3 regions of the Nocardia sp. NPDC050406 genome follow, and region 2 is predicted to be linked to each of the others. Evidence: riboswitches for the same ligand, from Rfam matches in the RefSeq annotation. Region 2 holds a riboswitch; each other region holds the start of a gene.
What was found. Region 2 has a riboswitch for S-adenosylmethionine ahead of ACIBH2_RS31400 (rhodanese-like domain-containing protein). Riboswitches for the same ligand answer to the same signal wherever they lie in the genome.
Positions count from the first base shown of each region.

Region 1: linked by a shared signal. The riboswitch ahead of ACIBH2_RS24490 (bifunctional o-acetylhomoserine/o-acetylserine sulfhydrylase) and the one ahead of ACIBH2_RS31400 (rhodanese-like domain-containing protein) in region 2 are both predicted to bind S-adenosylmethionine.
Region 3: linked by a shared signal. The riboswitch ahead of ACIBH2_RS27640 (aminotransferase class V-fold PLP-dependent enzyme) and the one ahead of ACIBH2_RS31400 (rhodanese-like domain-containing protein) in region 2 are both predicted to bind S-adenosylmethionine.

Region 1 covers NZ_JBITIM010000003.1:190,467-194,743, forward strand. Annotated here, with positions in the region: gene ACIBH2_RS24480 (MFS transporter) at 1-1,353, opposite strand, end outside; gene ACIBH2_RS24485 (TetR/AcrR family transcriptional regulator) at 1,490-2,188, shown strand; SAM riboswitch class IV at 2,200-2,310, shown strand; gene ACIBH2_RS24490 (bifunctional o-acetylhomoserine/o-acetylserine sulfhydrylase) at 2,404-3,729, shown strand; gene ACIBH2_RS24495 (homoserine O-acetyltransferase) at 3,738-4,277, shown strand, end outside.
Region 2 covers NZ_JBITIM010000004.1:586,517-590,793, reverse strand. Annotated here, with positions in the region: gene ACIBH2_RS31410 (type 1 glutamine amidotransferase family protein) at 1-436, opposite strand, end outside; gene ACIBH2_RS31405 (O-succinylhomoserine sulfhydrylase) at 557-1,771, opposite strand; gene ACIBH2_RS31400 (rhodanese-like domain-containing protein) at 1,768-2,184, opposite strand; SAM riboswitch class IV at 2,201-2,311, opposite strand; gene ACIBH2_RS31395 (hypothetical protein) at 2,365-2,802, opposite strand; gene ACIBH2_RS31390 (FAD-dependent oxidoreductase) at 3,092-4,277, shown strand, end outside.
Region 3 covers NZ_JBITIM010000003.1:917,597-921,873, reverse strand. Annotated here, with positions in the region: gene ACIBH2_RS27645 (hypothetical protein) at 48-236, shown strand; gene ACIBH2_RS27640 (aminotransferase class V-fold PLP-dependent enzyme) at 287-1,600, opposite strand; SAM riboswitch class IV at 1,645-1,758, opposite strand; gene ACIBH2_RS27635 (heme oxygenase (biliverdin-producing)) at 1,942-2,595, shown strand; gene ACIBH2_RS27630 (LysE family translocator) at 2,673-3,314, shown strand; gene ACIBH2_RS27625 (flavin reductase family protein) at 3,319-3,780, opposite strand; gene ACIBH2_RS27620 (YbaK/EbsC family protein) at 3,917-4,277, opposite strand, start outside.

The sequences.
Region 1 (4,277 bases), on a different contig from region 2:
CCGCGCCAGCAGATTGTCCACCGCCGGATTATCGGCCACGTACCGCTCGGCGGCCTGCACCGAAATGGTGGTCAGCAGCGCGGTGCCGATGGATCCGCCGACCTGCTGGGCCGCGTTCAGCAGTGCGCTCGCCACACCGGAATCCGCCTCGTCCACCTGATGCAGCGCGGTGGTCTGCATGGCCACGAACAACCCGCCCATACCGAGCGCGATGAGCGACATGGCGGGCAGCACGCTGGCGGCATAGCTGTCGCCGAACTCGAGCTGCGCGAGGTACAGCAGGCCCACCACACCCAGCACCGCTCCGGCGATCATCACCGGGCGCGGACCGATCTTCGGCAGCAGCGCGCTGGCGACGCCCGCGGAGATGACGATGCCGATGGGGAAGGGCAGGAACGCCACGCCCGCCTTCAGCGCCGAGTAACCCAGCGTGACCTGGAGGTAGAAGCTCAGATTCAGGAACATGGCGAACATGGCGATGGGCACCAGCAGCGCCACCAGATACGAGCCACCCCGATTGATCTCACCCGGAATGCGCAGCGGCAGTAGCGGATTCGCCGACCGGTTCTCGATGACCACGAAGGCGATCAGCAGCGCCACACCGGCGATCAGCAGCGCCAGCGTGCTGGACGCGCCCCACCCGTCCTCGGCCGCCACGCTGAAGCCGTAGACCACCGCGATCAGACCGGCGGTTCCGGTCAGCGCGCCCGGCAGGTCGTAGCCGCCGGTGCGCGGGGCGGGCACATCCTTGATGACGAAGGCGTACGCGCCGACCAGGGCCAGCAGCGCGATCGGCGTGTTCACCAGCAGGCACCAGCGCCAATCGGCGTATTCGGTGAGCGCGCCGCCCGCGATCAGGCCGATGGCCGCACCGCCCGCCGAGACGCCCGCGAACACGCCGAACGCCTTGGCGCGCTCGGTGACCTCGGTGAAGGTGATCGACACCAGCGACAGCGCCGCGGGAGCCAGCAGCGCCGCGAACGCGCCCTGCAGGCCGCGCCCGGCGAAGAGCTGCCCGGCATTCTGGGCGAGCCCGGCCAGCGCCGAGGCCGCCGCGAAGCCGACCAGTCCGATCAGGAAGATGCGGCGGCGGCCGAGATAGTCGGCGAGGCGGCCGCCGAGCAGCAGCAGTCCGCCGAAGATCAGCGTGTAGGCGGTCAGCATCCACTGTTTGCTGGCCTCGCTGATGTGCAGATCCTGCTGCGCGAATGGCAGCGAGATCGTGACGATGGTGGCATCGAGCACCACCATCAGCTGCGCCAGGGCGAGGACGCCCAGCGCCAGCCAGCGTTTGGAAGCGCTTGTGGGCGTTGATATTTCGTCGGGATTTCGAATCGCTGTCGCGGTGGGCATGTCGTCTCCTCGGGCACTGGCGAACAACCTCGACCATAGTGCCACCCACCGACAAATGTCGTCAAGGGAAAAATGTCGCAGTCAGACAGATGGCGGTTGCCGTCACAATCTGGCCGAATATCGATAGAATGAGCCCATGTCCGAGTCGTCATCGCATGCCGATCTCCTGGAACGCCGCAGGCCGGGGCTGCGCGAGCGCAAGAAGCGCCAGACCCGCGACCGCATCATCGATGTGGCGCTGGAGCTCTGCGACACCCAGGGTTTCGAGGCCACCACCGTCGAGCAGATCGCCGATGCGGCCGACGTCTCACCGCGCACCGTGAACCGGTACTTCACGAACAAGGAGGACATCGTCCTCGCCCCCATCTCGGACTGGGGCGAGGCCATGGCCGACTACCTGCGCGCCCAGCCGCCCACCGACAACCAGATGAAGGCCATGCTGGACGGCTTCGTCGCGCTCGTGGACCGCGTCATCGACAGCGACGAACCGGTGCCGTTCCGCTGGTTCCAGCAGATGCAGAACCTCATTCGCTCCAGCACGGCGGTGCGGGCCCGCAGCCTCGACGCGGCCGAGACCAAGACCCAGCACATGGCCGATGTCCTGGCCGAGCGCATGGGCGTCGGCGCGGACAGCCTGCCGGTGCGGCTGCTGCTGGGCACCTGGCACGCCATCATGCGGGCCGGAACCGAATGCGAGGCCGTCAACGCCGACTGCGTGGACTCCGCTCGGGGGATGGCAGATGCCGTGGTCGGCGCGTATCACGAGTTCGTTCGGGTCTGTGCCGTCCCGACTGTGTCCGGCCCCACGTCCGAAGCCGCCGTGTCCGGCCGTTAGAATCCGTCTCAGGTCAAGAGCATCAGCGCCAAGCCCCGGCTCGCTGATCGGCAACCCTCCAGCTGCGGTGGGGTGCTCCGGGTGAGGACCAGGCGCTCGAAGGCCGAGCGCAAGCGCACCGTAGGAGGTCACCGAAATGTGTTGTTGTCGAAGCCTGTTCGCTTTCGAATAACGTCAGACTTCCCGCCATTCGGCGACCTTTTTTGGAGCAGGACATGAGTGACTCGACCGCGCCCACAAACCCGGCCGACTGGTCTTTCGAGACCAAGCAGGTTCATGCCGGACAGACTCCCGACGCGGCCACCGGGGCCCGCGCGCTGCCGATCTACCAGACCACCTCGTACGCCTTCCGTGATACCGAGCACGCCGCCGCGCTGTTCGGACTCGCCGAGCCGGGCAATATCTACACGCGCATCATGAACCCCACCCAGGATGTGGTGGAGCAGCGCATCGCCGCGCTGGAGGGCGGGGTGGCGGCGCTGCTGCTGGCCTCCGGGCAGGCGGCGGAGACCTACGCGATCCTCAATCTGGCCTCGGCCGGGGATCACATCGTGGCCAGCCCGCATCTCTACGGCGGCACCTACAACCTCTTCCACTACTCGCTGCCCAAGCTGGGTATCGAGGTGAGCTTCGTCGAGGATCCGGACGATCTGGCGCAGTGGCGGGCGGCGGTGCGGCCCAATACCAAGGCCTTCTACGGCGAGACCGTCGCGAACCCGAGCAGCTCGGTGCTCGACATTCCCGGCATCGCCGAAATCGCGCACGCGGCGGGTGTGCCGTTGATCGTGGACAACACCGCAGCCACGCCGTATCTGATTCAGCCGCTGCGCCACGGCGCCGACATCGTGGTGCACTCGGCCACGAAATACCTTGGCGGACATGGCTCCGCGGTGGCCGGTGTGATCGTGGACGGCGGCACGTTCGACTGGACCGTGCGCGACGAGTCCGGTGCGCCGCGGTTCCCCGGCTTCATCACACCCGATCCCAGTTATCACGGGGTGGTGTTCGCCGAACTGGGCGCGCCCGCCTTCGCGCTCAAGGCGCGGGTGCAGTTGCTGCGTGATCTGGGTGCGGCGGTCTCGCCGTTCAATGCCTTCCTCATCGCGCAGGGCATCGAGACGTTGAGTCTGCGGATGGAGCGGCACGTGGCCAATGCGCAGGCGGTGGCGGAGTTCCTGACCCGGCAGCCGAATGTGGAGTCGGTGTCCTACGCCGGGCTGCCGTCCTCGCCGTGGTTCGAGCGTGGCAAACAGCTGGCGCCGAAGGGTGTGAGCGCGATCGTGTCGTTCGAACTGGCGGGCGGGGTCGATGCGGGCAAGAAGTTCGTGGACGCGCTGGAGCTGCACAGCCATGTCGCTAACATCGGGGATGTGCGTTCGCTCGTGATCCATCCGGCCTCCACCACGCACTCGCAGTTGACGCCCGAGGAGCAGTCGGCCTCCGGCGTCACCCCGGGTCTGGTGCGGTTGGCCGTGGGTATCGAGGGTATCGACGACATCCTGGCCGATCTCGCGGCCGGACTGACGGCGGCGGCAAGTTGACCGTGAACATCGAATCGAGCACTTCTCGCGAGACGGTGGAAGCGCTGCTTCCGCCGTCCGACGGGACGCTCGGCAGCATTGCCATCGGGGACGTCGAGCTCGAGAACGGGGCGGTGATTCCCGATGTGACGCTCGCCGTGCAGCGGTGGGGCGAACTGTCGGCGAACCTCGACAACATCGTTCTGGTCGAGCACGCCCTGACCGGTGACTCGCATGTGGTGCGCTCGGGCGCCGAGGATTCGCCGCCCGGCTGGTGGGAGGGCATCGTCGGGCCCGGCGGTCCGGTCGACACCCGCGAATGGTGTGTCATCGCCACCAATGTGCTCGGCGGCTGCAAGGGTTCGACCGGCCCGTCGAGTATCGCGCCGGATGGAAAGCCTTGGGGCGCACGGTTTCCCGAGATCACCATTCGCGATCAGGTGACCGCGGAGGTGAAGCTGTTCGACCTGCTCGGGGTCGACCGGCTGGCCTCGGTGGTCGGCGGTTCCATGGGCGGTATGCGGGTGCTGGAGTGGATGCTCGGCCACCCCGACCGTGTCGGCTCCGCC
Region 2 (4,277 bases):
CGTACACGAAGTGCTCGGCACCCGAATATCCGCTGTAGGCAAGGTATTCCGCCGCATTGCTGGTGTGCGCCCGATCGTCGAGCAGTCCCGCGCTCGCCAGACCGAAGGTGGCCCCGCAGATGGCCGCGACCGGCACGCCCGCCGCGAGGAACTCCCGCGCCGTGGCCGAGAAGGCTTCCAGCGCACCGGTTTCCCACGTGTCCGCGCCGGGGAGAATCAGCATGGCGCTCTCCTGCGGCGACAGCTCCGCGAGCACGACATCCGGCACCACGCGCATGCCGCCCGCCGAGGTGACCGCCTCGGCCGTCGCCCCCACCGTGCGCACCTGCCAGCTGCCGGGCTCCCGCTGCCACATCGCGCGATTGATGTGAGCGGTGGCATGCCCCGCCTCCCAATCGGCGAAGGTGTCGTACACGGCCAGGTGAACTGTCTTCATCGTCATGACAGTATGCTGTCATATTTGACAGGATGCTGTCAATATCTCGGACCTGGAGATATGCGAAAGCCCCGGTCAACCGGCCTAGGGCGGCGGTTGCCGGGGCTCTCGTGTGGAACGTCAGCTCAGGGCGTGGTCCAGGTCGCCGAGGAGGTCTTCGATGTCCTCGAGGCCGACGGAGATGCGGACGACGCCGTCGGTGATGCCCACGGCGGCACGGCCTTCCGGGCCCATGGCGCGGTGGGTGGTGGTGGCGGGGTGGGTGATGAGGGTTTTGGCGTCGCCGAGGTTGTTGGAGATGTCGATGATGCGGAGGCGGTTGAGGACCTCGAAGGCGCGCTTCTTGCCTTCGTCGGCGTTGGCCTTGAGTTCGAAGGTGACTACCGTGCCGCCGCCAGACATCTGGCTCTTGGCGAGGTCGTACTGCGAATGTGACTGGAGGAAGGGGTATTTCGTCCAGGCGACCGCGGGGTGCTGGGCCAGGAACTCCGCTACCCGCTGGGCCGAGTCGTTGGACTGGCGCACGCGCAGGGGCATGGTCTCCAGGCCCTTGAGGAGGGTCCAGGCGTTGAACGGGCTCAGGGCCGGACCCGTATGGCGCATCAGGTTTTTCACCGGACCGTCGATGTAGTCGCGCTCGCCCAGAATGGCTCCGCCGAGGACACGCCCCTGGCCGTCGATGTGCTTGGTGCCGGAGTAGACGAGCACATCCGCGCCGAGGTCGAAGCCGCGTTGCAGCAGCGGGGTGGCGAAGACGTTGTCCAGCACCACCTTCGCGCCAGCGGCGTGCGCCAGTTCGGTGACGCGGCGCACGTCGACCAGCGATTGCATGGGGTTGGACGGGGTTTCGAAGAACACGGCCTGAGTGGGCACCGACAGCGCCTGCTCCCACTGGTCGAGATCCTCGCCGTCGACGAAGACCGTCTCCACGCCCCAGCGCGGCAGAATCTCGTTGGCCACAACGAAACACGAGCCGAACAGGCTGCGGGCGGCGACCAGGCGGTCACCCGCGCCGAGCAGCGCGCCGAGCGCGGTGAAGACCGCCGACATACCGCTCGCGGTGGCGAAACACGCTTCGCCGCCGTCCATCAGGCGCAACCGCTCCTCGAACATGGAGACGGTGGGATTGCCGTAGCGCGAGTAGACGTAGTGCTCGATATCGCCGGTGAACGACGCCTCGGCGGCCTCGGCGCTGGCGTAGACGAAGCCCGAGTTCAGGAACAGCGCCTCGGAGGTCTCATCGAAACCACTGCGCCGCAAGCCACCTCGCACACCGATGGTGGCGGGGCCGACGCCCTCGGGAAGGGGCTTGTCGAACGAGCCTCCGGTGATCACGACTGCCTCCACGGAAGCCCCTCGGCGCGCCAGCCGGAGCCGCCGCGGTGTCCCTGCGCGTCGAGCGCGCCTTCGAAACCCTCGACCACATTGAACGACGGGGTGACGCCCAGCGCGGTCGCCGTCGTGGCCGCGCCGATGGAGCGCTGGCCGGAGCGACAGATGAAGATCACGGGCGCGTCCTCGTCCCGGTCGGCGAGCGCCTGCTTGAGCTGGTCCTCGAACCGGATATTGCGCGCGCCGGTGACATCCACCCATTCGATGAGCGCGGTGGGCCGTCCGATGGGACTGGTGTCGGGCACCCCGACGAACCGCCATTCGGCCTCGGTGCGCACATCCACCAGCACCGCGTTCGGATTGTCCCGCAATAGGTCCCACGCCTGCTTCGGCGTGATGTCACCCGCGTAGCTCACTTGTCTTCCTCCTGTGAATCCGCACTTGCCGCGCCGTGGCGCGTGGCCAGGTCGTCACCCGGAGCACCCCACCGCGGAGGAGGGTTGCCGACCAGCCAGCCGGGGCTTGACGCTGGTACTCATGACCTGGATCTGAGATTGCCCAACGCATGGCCGACCTGTCAAACCTGGATCCCCCGGTCAGCTGTCGCAGACCACCCAGCCGCTGTCGGCCTTGGTGAAATTCCAGGTGGAGGTCGTTTCCTTACCGTCGATCCGCACCGTCACGGCCGCCGCGCCGCGGTCCCCGTCCACCCGAGGGTCCGCGAGGCCGACGAACTCCAATGTCGGTGGCGTGTCGTCGTGTTCGGTCCTGAGGGGCGAGCGGGCATCGTCGAATCCGGCGCACACGATCCGGGTGTTCAGCGGATCGGCGGCGGTCTGCGCGCCGATGAAGTTGCGGGCGGCCACCGCCAGGCGATCGGAATCTGTGACATTCTTCTCAGCCGGGGAGACCACCGCCGCGATCACGATGCCGAGCACGACCAGCGCGATGATGCCCGCCGCCAGCAGGAACGGCAGCAGGGACCGCGTCTCGCCCTGATCGATCGGGACAGCCTTCTCGTCGTCATCGCTCATGGCTAGATCATGCCTGGTCGACGGGGGTGTATCGGGCTCGACACCGGGTAGTCGAGGCGGTGAGCATCCGCCCAGTTCACAACACCGCGAACGGGTGCGCTCCGCCTCACCGATAGAATCGTCTGAATTCTCCGCCCGCGCGGGGGGAATACGAGTACGGCGCGGCAACGCTGCAGCGTCGAGGGGTTCACAGAGGGCCCGATGGCGTGTCAACTTAGCCTAGGCTAAGAATGACAGCTGAGACTCACCGCAAGATTTTGTTTTCGACTCACAAGGGTGCGCGTAAAAGATGACCGAACAGAGTGCAGCGACCCGCCCGCTCCGCATTGCGATCGTGGGTGCCGGACCGGCCGGTATCTACGCGGCCGACGCGTTGATGAAATCCGATGCCCCCACCGGATTCGACGGGGTGAGCATCGATCTCTACGAGCGCATGCCCGCGCCCTTCGGCCTCATCCGCTACGGCGTGGCGCCCGACCACCCGCGCATCAAGGGCATCATCACCGCCCTGCACAAGGTGCTCGACAAGCCGCAGGTGCGACTGCTCGGCAATATCGACTACGGCACCGACATCACCCTCGAGGACCTGCAACGGTTCTACGACGCCACCATCTTCTCCACCGGCGCGAATGCCGACCGGGCGCTGGAGATTCCGGGCATCGGCCTGGACGGCTCCTACGGCGCGGCCGACTTCGTGTCCTGGTACGACGGGCACCCCGACGTGCCGCGCACCTGGCCGCTGGACGCCGAGAAGGTCGCCGTCCTCGGTGTCGGCAATGTCGCCCTCGACGTCGCCCGCGTACTCGCCAAGACCGGTGACGAGCTGCTGCCGACCGAGATCCCGCCGAACGTCTACGAGGGCCTCAAGGCCAACAAGGCCGTCGAGGTGCACGTCTTCGGCCGCCGCGGTCCCGCGCAGGCCAAGTTCACCCCGCTGGAGCTACGCGAGCTCGACCACTCGCCGACCATCGAGGTCATCGTCGATCCCGAGGACATCGACTACGACGAGGGCTCCGAGGCCGCGCGGCGGCACTCCAAGCAGGTCGACATGATCTGCAACACCTTGGAGCAGTGGGCCATTCGCGATGTGGGCAACCGCCCGCACAAGCTGTTCCTGCACTTCTTCGAATCCCCGGCCGAGATCGTCGGCGACGAGAACGGCAAGGTCGTGGGCCTGCGCACCGAGCGCACCCAGCTCGACGGCACCGGTAACTGCAAGGGCACCGGCGAGTTCAAGGACTGGGACATCCAGGCCGTGTACCGCGCGGTCGGCTACCTGTCGCAGAACATTCCGTCGCTGCCCTTCGACGACCAGGCGGGCACCGTGCCCAACGAGGCCGGTCGCGTGCTCATCGACGAGGACGCCGACGGCGCGGCGCGGTACAAGCCGCAGACCTACGTCACCGGCTGGATCAAGCGCGGCCCGGTCGGCCTCATCGGCCACACCAAGGGCGACGCCAACGAGACCATCGCCT
Region 3 (4,277 bases), on a different contig from region 2:
TCGGCGTGCCGGGGGATGGGATCGGCGGATCGGGGCATGCTGTCGATATGGGTGATTCGCTGAAAGAACGAGTACGGGAGAAGTTACTGCGGCAGCTCAACGAGGACGGTGCGCAGGATCCGGATCAGGACGACATTCGACAGTTGTCGGTCTCCACCGATCTCGATCTGCTCAACACCGTCGCCGACGACGACCCGGTGGTCGAGGAGTTGGCCGAGCGCTATCTCGTGTTCTGAAACCCGCAAATGTCCGCCCCCGGTGACTCACCGGGGGCGGACGCGCGACCTCAGAGCACGCAGGGAGCCGCTCCGGCGGCATCCCCGCCGAACGGGCGGGTCTCCGGCACCGGATTCCAATGTCCTTCGGTGCGACCGTAATTCCACTTCGCGCCGTGCTCGACCAGGCTGGACACCGCATCGATGAGCCGGTCCACATCGGCGGCCGTGGTGCCCAGACCGATACTGGCGCGCAGCGCGCCGTCCACCCCGAGCTTGGCCAGCAGCGGATGCGCGCAGAAACGCCCGTCACGCACCCCGATGCCGTGTTCGGCGGAGAGATACGCCGCCACCTGCCCGGGTTCGAAGCCGTCGACGGTGAAGGCGACAATGCCGACGGCATCGGTGCTGTCGCGCCAGATGCGCAGGAACTTCACTCCCGGAACGGTTTTCAGGCCGTAGCGCAGGCGGTGGGCGAGGTAGAGCTCGTGCTCGGTGACGGTGGTCTCGTCGAGGGCGGCCAGGGCGTCGCAGGCGGCGGCCAGCGCGGCCGCGCCGAGCACATTCGGCGACCCGGCCTCGTGGCGCTGCGGCGCGGGAGCCCAGTCGGCCTCGGTCGCGGTGACCTGGCGGACCGCGCCGCCACCGGCGAGGTACGGTTCGGCCGCATCCAGCCAATCCCGGCGTCCCACAAGCACTCCCGCGCCGAACGGTGCGTAGAGCTTGTGCCCGGAGCAGGCGAGATAGTCGATTCCGGTGCCCTGCAGGTCGATTCGGCGATGCGGCGCCAGCTGCGCGGCATCGACCAGAATGCGGGTGCCGCACTGGTGCGCGATCCACGCCAGTCGCTCGATCGGCAGCAGCTCCCCGGTCACATTCGACGCGCCCGTAATGGCCAGCAGCGCAGCGGGTTTGGCGCACAGCTCGGCGACGATGCGCTGAATGGTCTCCTCGATGGTGTCGGCGGCGCGCACCACGCGGCGGCCGTTGCGGGTCCACGGCAGGAAGTTGGCGTGGTGCTCGGTGTCGAGTACCACGGTGTCGCCCGGTACGCAGGAGGCCAGCAGGTTCAGCGAATCGGTGGTGTTGCGGGTGAAGACCACGCACTGGTCGTCGGCGGCATTGAGGAAGCGCGCCACCGTCTTTCGCGAATTCTCGTAGCAGTCGGTGGAGACGCGCGAGGCGTAGCCCGCGCCGCGGTGCACGCTGGCGTAGTACGGCAGCAGCTCGGCCACCCGGTCGGTGACCTGGCGCAGGGCCGGGGCGCTGGCGGCGTAGTCGAAGTTGGCGTAGGTGGCGGTCCCGCCCTGCACCAGCGGCACCGCGAGATCACATCCGGAGACGGTGGCGAGGGCGGCGCAGCTCTGGTCGGCGAAAGCAGTCATGACGAAATCCCGTCGGTTCAGGGACTCGTGATCGGTGATCGAAGAGTCCGCGCTTGCCGCGTTCTTGTGAACGACGGCCCGGTCGTCACCCGGAGCACCCCACCGCGGAGGAGGGTTGCCGACCAGCTAGCCGGGGCTTGACGCTGGTACTCATGACCTGGTTGGAGAGGTTGGCAGACGCGGCCGGAACTTGTCAACCCTCTCCCGAGAATCATCCGAAAGTTGGATCGGGAGGACCGCAAAGTAGGAAGTAGCGGTTTGTAGGCGTCGGTAGCCTCGATGGTGAAGTTAGGGTAGCCATAGTGCGGTCTGCCCCTGGATCGACAACGAGGAGCACGACCATGCTGGACACCGCGACGCCGTTCTCGACCCTTGTTCGCACCGCCACCGAGCAGCAGCACAACGAGGCCGAGCACAGCTCGTTCATGCGCGACATGCTCGGCGGCACCCTCGGTATCCAGGCGTTCTACCGCTACACCGCCCAGTTGTGGTTCGTGTACGAGGCGCTCGAGCGGCACTCGGCCGAACTCGCCGCCGATCCGGTCGCCGGACCCTTCGTTCGCCCGGAACTTGCTCGCCTGGCCGCACTGGAAATCGACCTCGCCCATCTCGGCGGCGCGGGCTGGCGTGACGAGCTGCGTCCGCTGCCCTCCACACTCGCCTACGCCGCCCGCATCGCCGAATGCGCGCGCACCTGGCCCGCCGGATATGTCGTTCATCACTACACCCGCTACCTCGGCGACCTCTCGGGCGGGCAGGTCATTCGCGGTACCGCCGAGAAGCTGTGGGAGCTGCCCAAGAAGGGCGACGGCGTGCGGTTCTACGTCTTCGACCAGATCTCCAACCCGGCGGCCTTCAAGCGCGAGTACCGCGAGGCCCTCGATGCCCTGCCGATCTCCGGTGAGGAGACCGAGCGGGTACTCGACGAGGCGCGCCTGGCCTTCGCTATGAACACCGATATGTTCGGCGAGCTGGCCGCGGAGTTCCGCGCCTGAACCCAACAGCCGCTTGCTGAAAGTTCGCCATTGGTAAGTGGGTTGCCTCGGCGGACATTGTGCGCTGCCATTGACGGGTGAGCCTTCCGCTGCTGCTGAGCTTTATCGGGCTGTGTGTCCTGCTGTCGGTGACGCCCGGCCCGGATTCGTTTCTGGTGCTGCGGTTTTCGATGGCGGGGCGACGACCCGCGATCGCCGCGGCGGTCGGGTCGGCGCTGGGCGGAATCGTCTGGGCCGTGGTGGTGGCGGCGGGCGTCGCCGCGCTGCTGGAGCAGTCGGCCACCGCCTATCGCGCACTGAAGGTCGTCGGCGGAATCTACTTGGTGTACTTGGGAATTCGCACGCTCATCGCGCTGCGCCGGGAGCGCCGGGAACGGTCCGAGCACGAGGGTCTCGAACACGCGGGCGCGCGGGAGCGGGCGGCGTCGGCGCGGTCGGCCTTCGTCGCCGGATTGCTGTCGTGCGTGTTCAACCCGAAGGTCGGCCTGTTCTATCTCGCGGTGCTGCCGCAGTTCCTGACCGAGGTCACCTTCGCGAACACCCTCGCCCTCGGCGCGATCGAAAGTGCCATCGCCGCAATCGAAATGGTGCTGCTCGCGCTCGCCGCCGCGCGGGCGGCGGATCTGTTGCGCAGCCGCAAGGTACGCGACCGTCTGGAACAGGCCAGCGCCGGAATTCTCGCGGCGCTCGGCATCGGCACCGCGACCTCGGCGACCTGACCGGTCAGAGCGCTTCCGGGCGGTGGTAGCCGCCGTTGTAGTAGAGCAGCGGCGCGGCGGCGGGCAGCTCCTCGGCATCGTCGTGCACGCGGGTCACCAGGCCCACCACGAGGGTGTGATCGCCGAGTTCGATGAGTTTGTGGATGGTGGCGCGCACCCAGATCGGGGTGCCGTGCAGCACCGGCTCGCCGGTATCGAGGGTGGTCCACAGCGAGTGGTCGGCGAAGCGCTGGTCGGCGGCGCGGCTGAAGCGTTTGGCGATGTGCTGCTGGTGTTCGCCGAGGAAGTGCACCACCACCGACTCCGCGCGCAGCAGGGCCGCGATGCTGGAGGAGGTGTGCGCGATATTGAACGAGATGAGCGGCGGCTCGGCGGACAGCGAGGCGAACGAGGTGGCTGTGAAACCGACCGGACCGTTCTCGGAGGCCAGGGTCACCACGGTCACGCCCGCCGGATAGTGCCGCATGGCGGAGCGGAACTGATGCGCGGTGATGCCGCTCAGATCATCGGGGACCCGTAGCTCGGAGGGGAAATCGCTCACACCCCGAACCTACGTCCGAGGCGGCGCGGCTATTCCTGGTTGTGCTCAATCTGACTTGAATTCAGTCGACATCAATGGCCAGACCTGCGGTGATGCGGACCAACTCGCGGAAATTCGTTCGGAAGAGCGTGTTCGGATGCCCGCCCGCCGCCCACAGCTCGGGGTAGCTGGCGAGCGCGTTGTCGATGTAGGTGGGCAGATTGGTGGGGTGCCCGAGCGGGGCCACGCCACCGATCGGCTGCCCGGTCACCTCCCGCACCAGCGCGGCGGGCGCGCGGGTCAGGGTGCCCTCCAGACGCTGCCCGGTGCGATCGACATTCACTTGGTGCGCACCGGAGACGAGCAGCAGCACCGGATCGTCATCGAGCAGGAACACAAGGGATTTGGTGATCGCACCGATTGCCACGCCGAGGGCCTCGGCG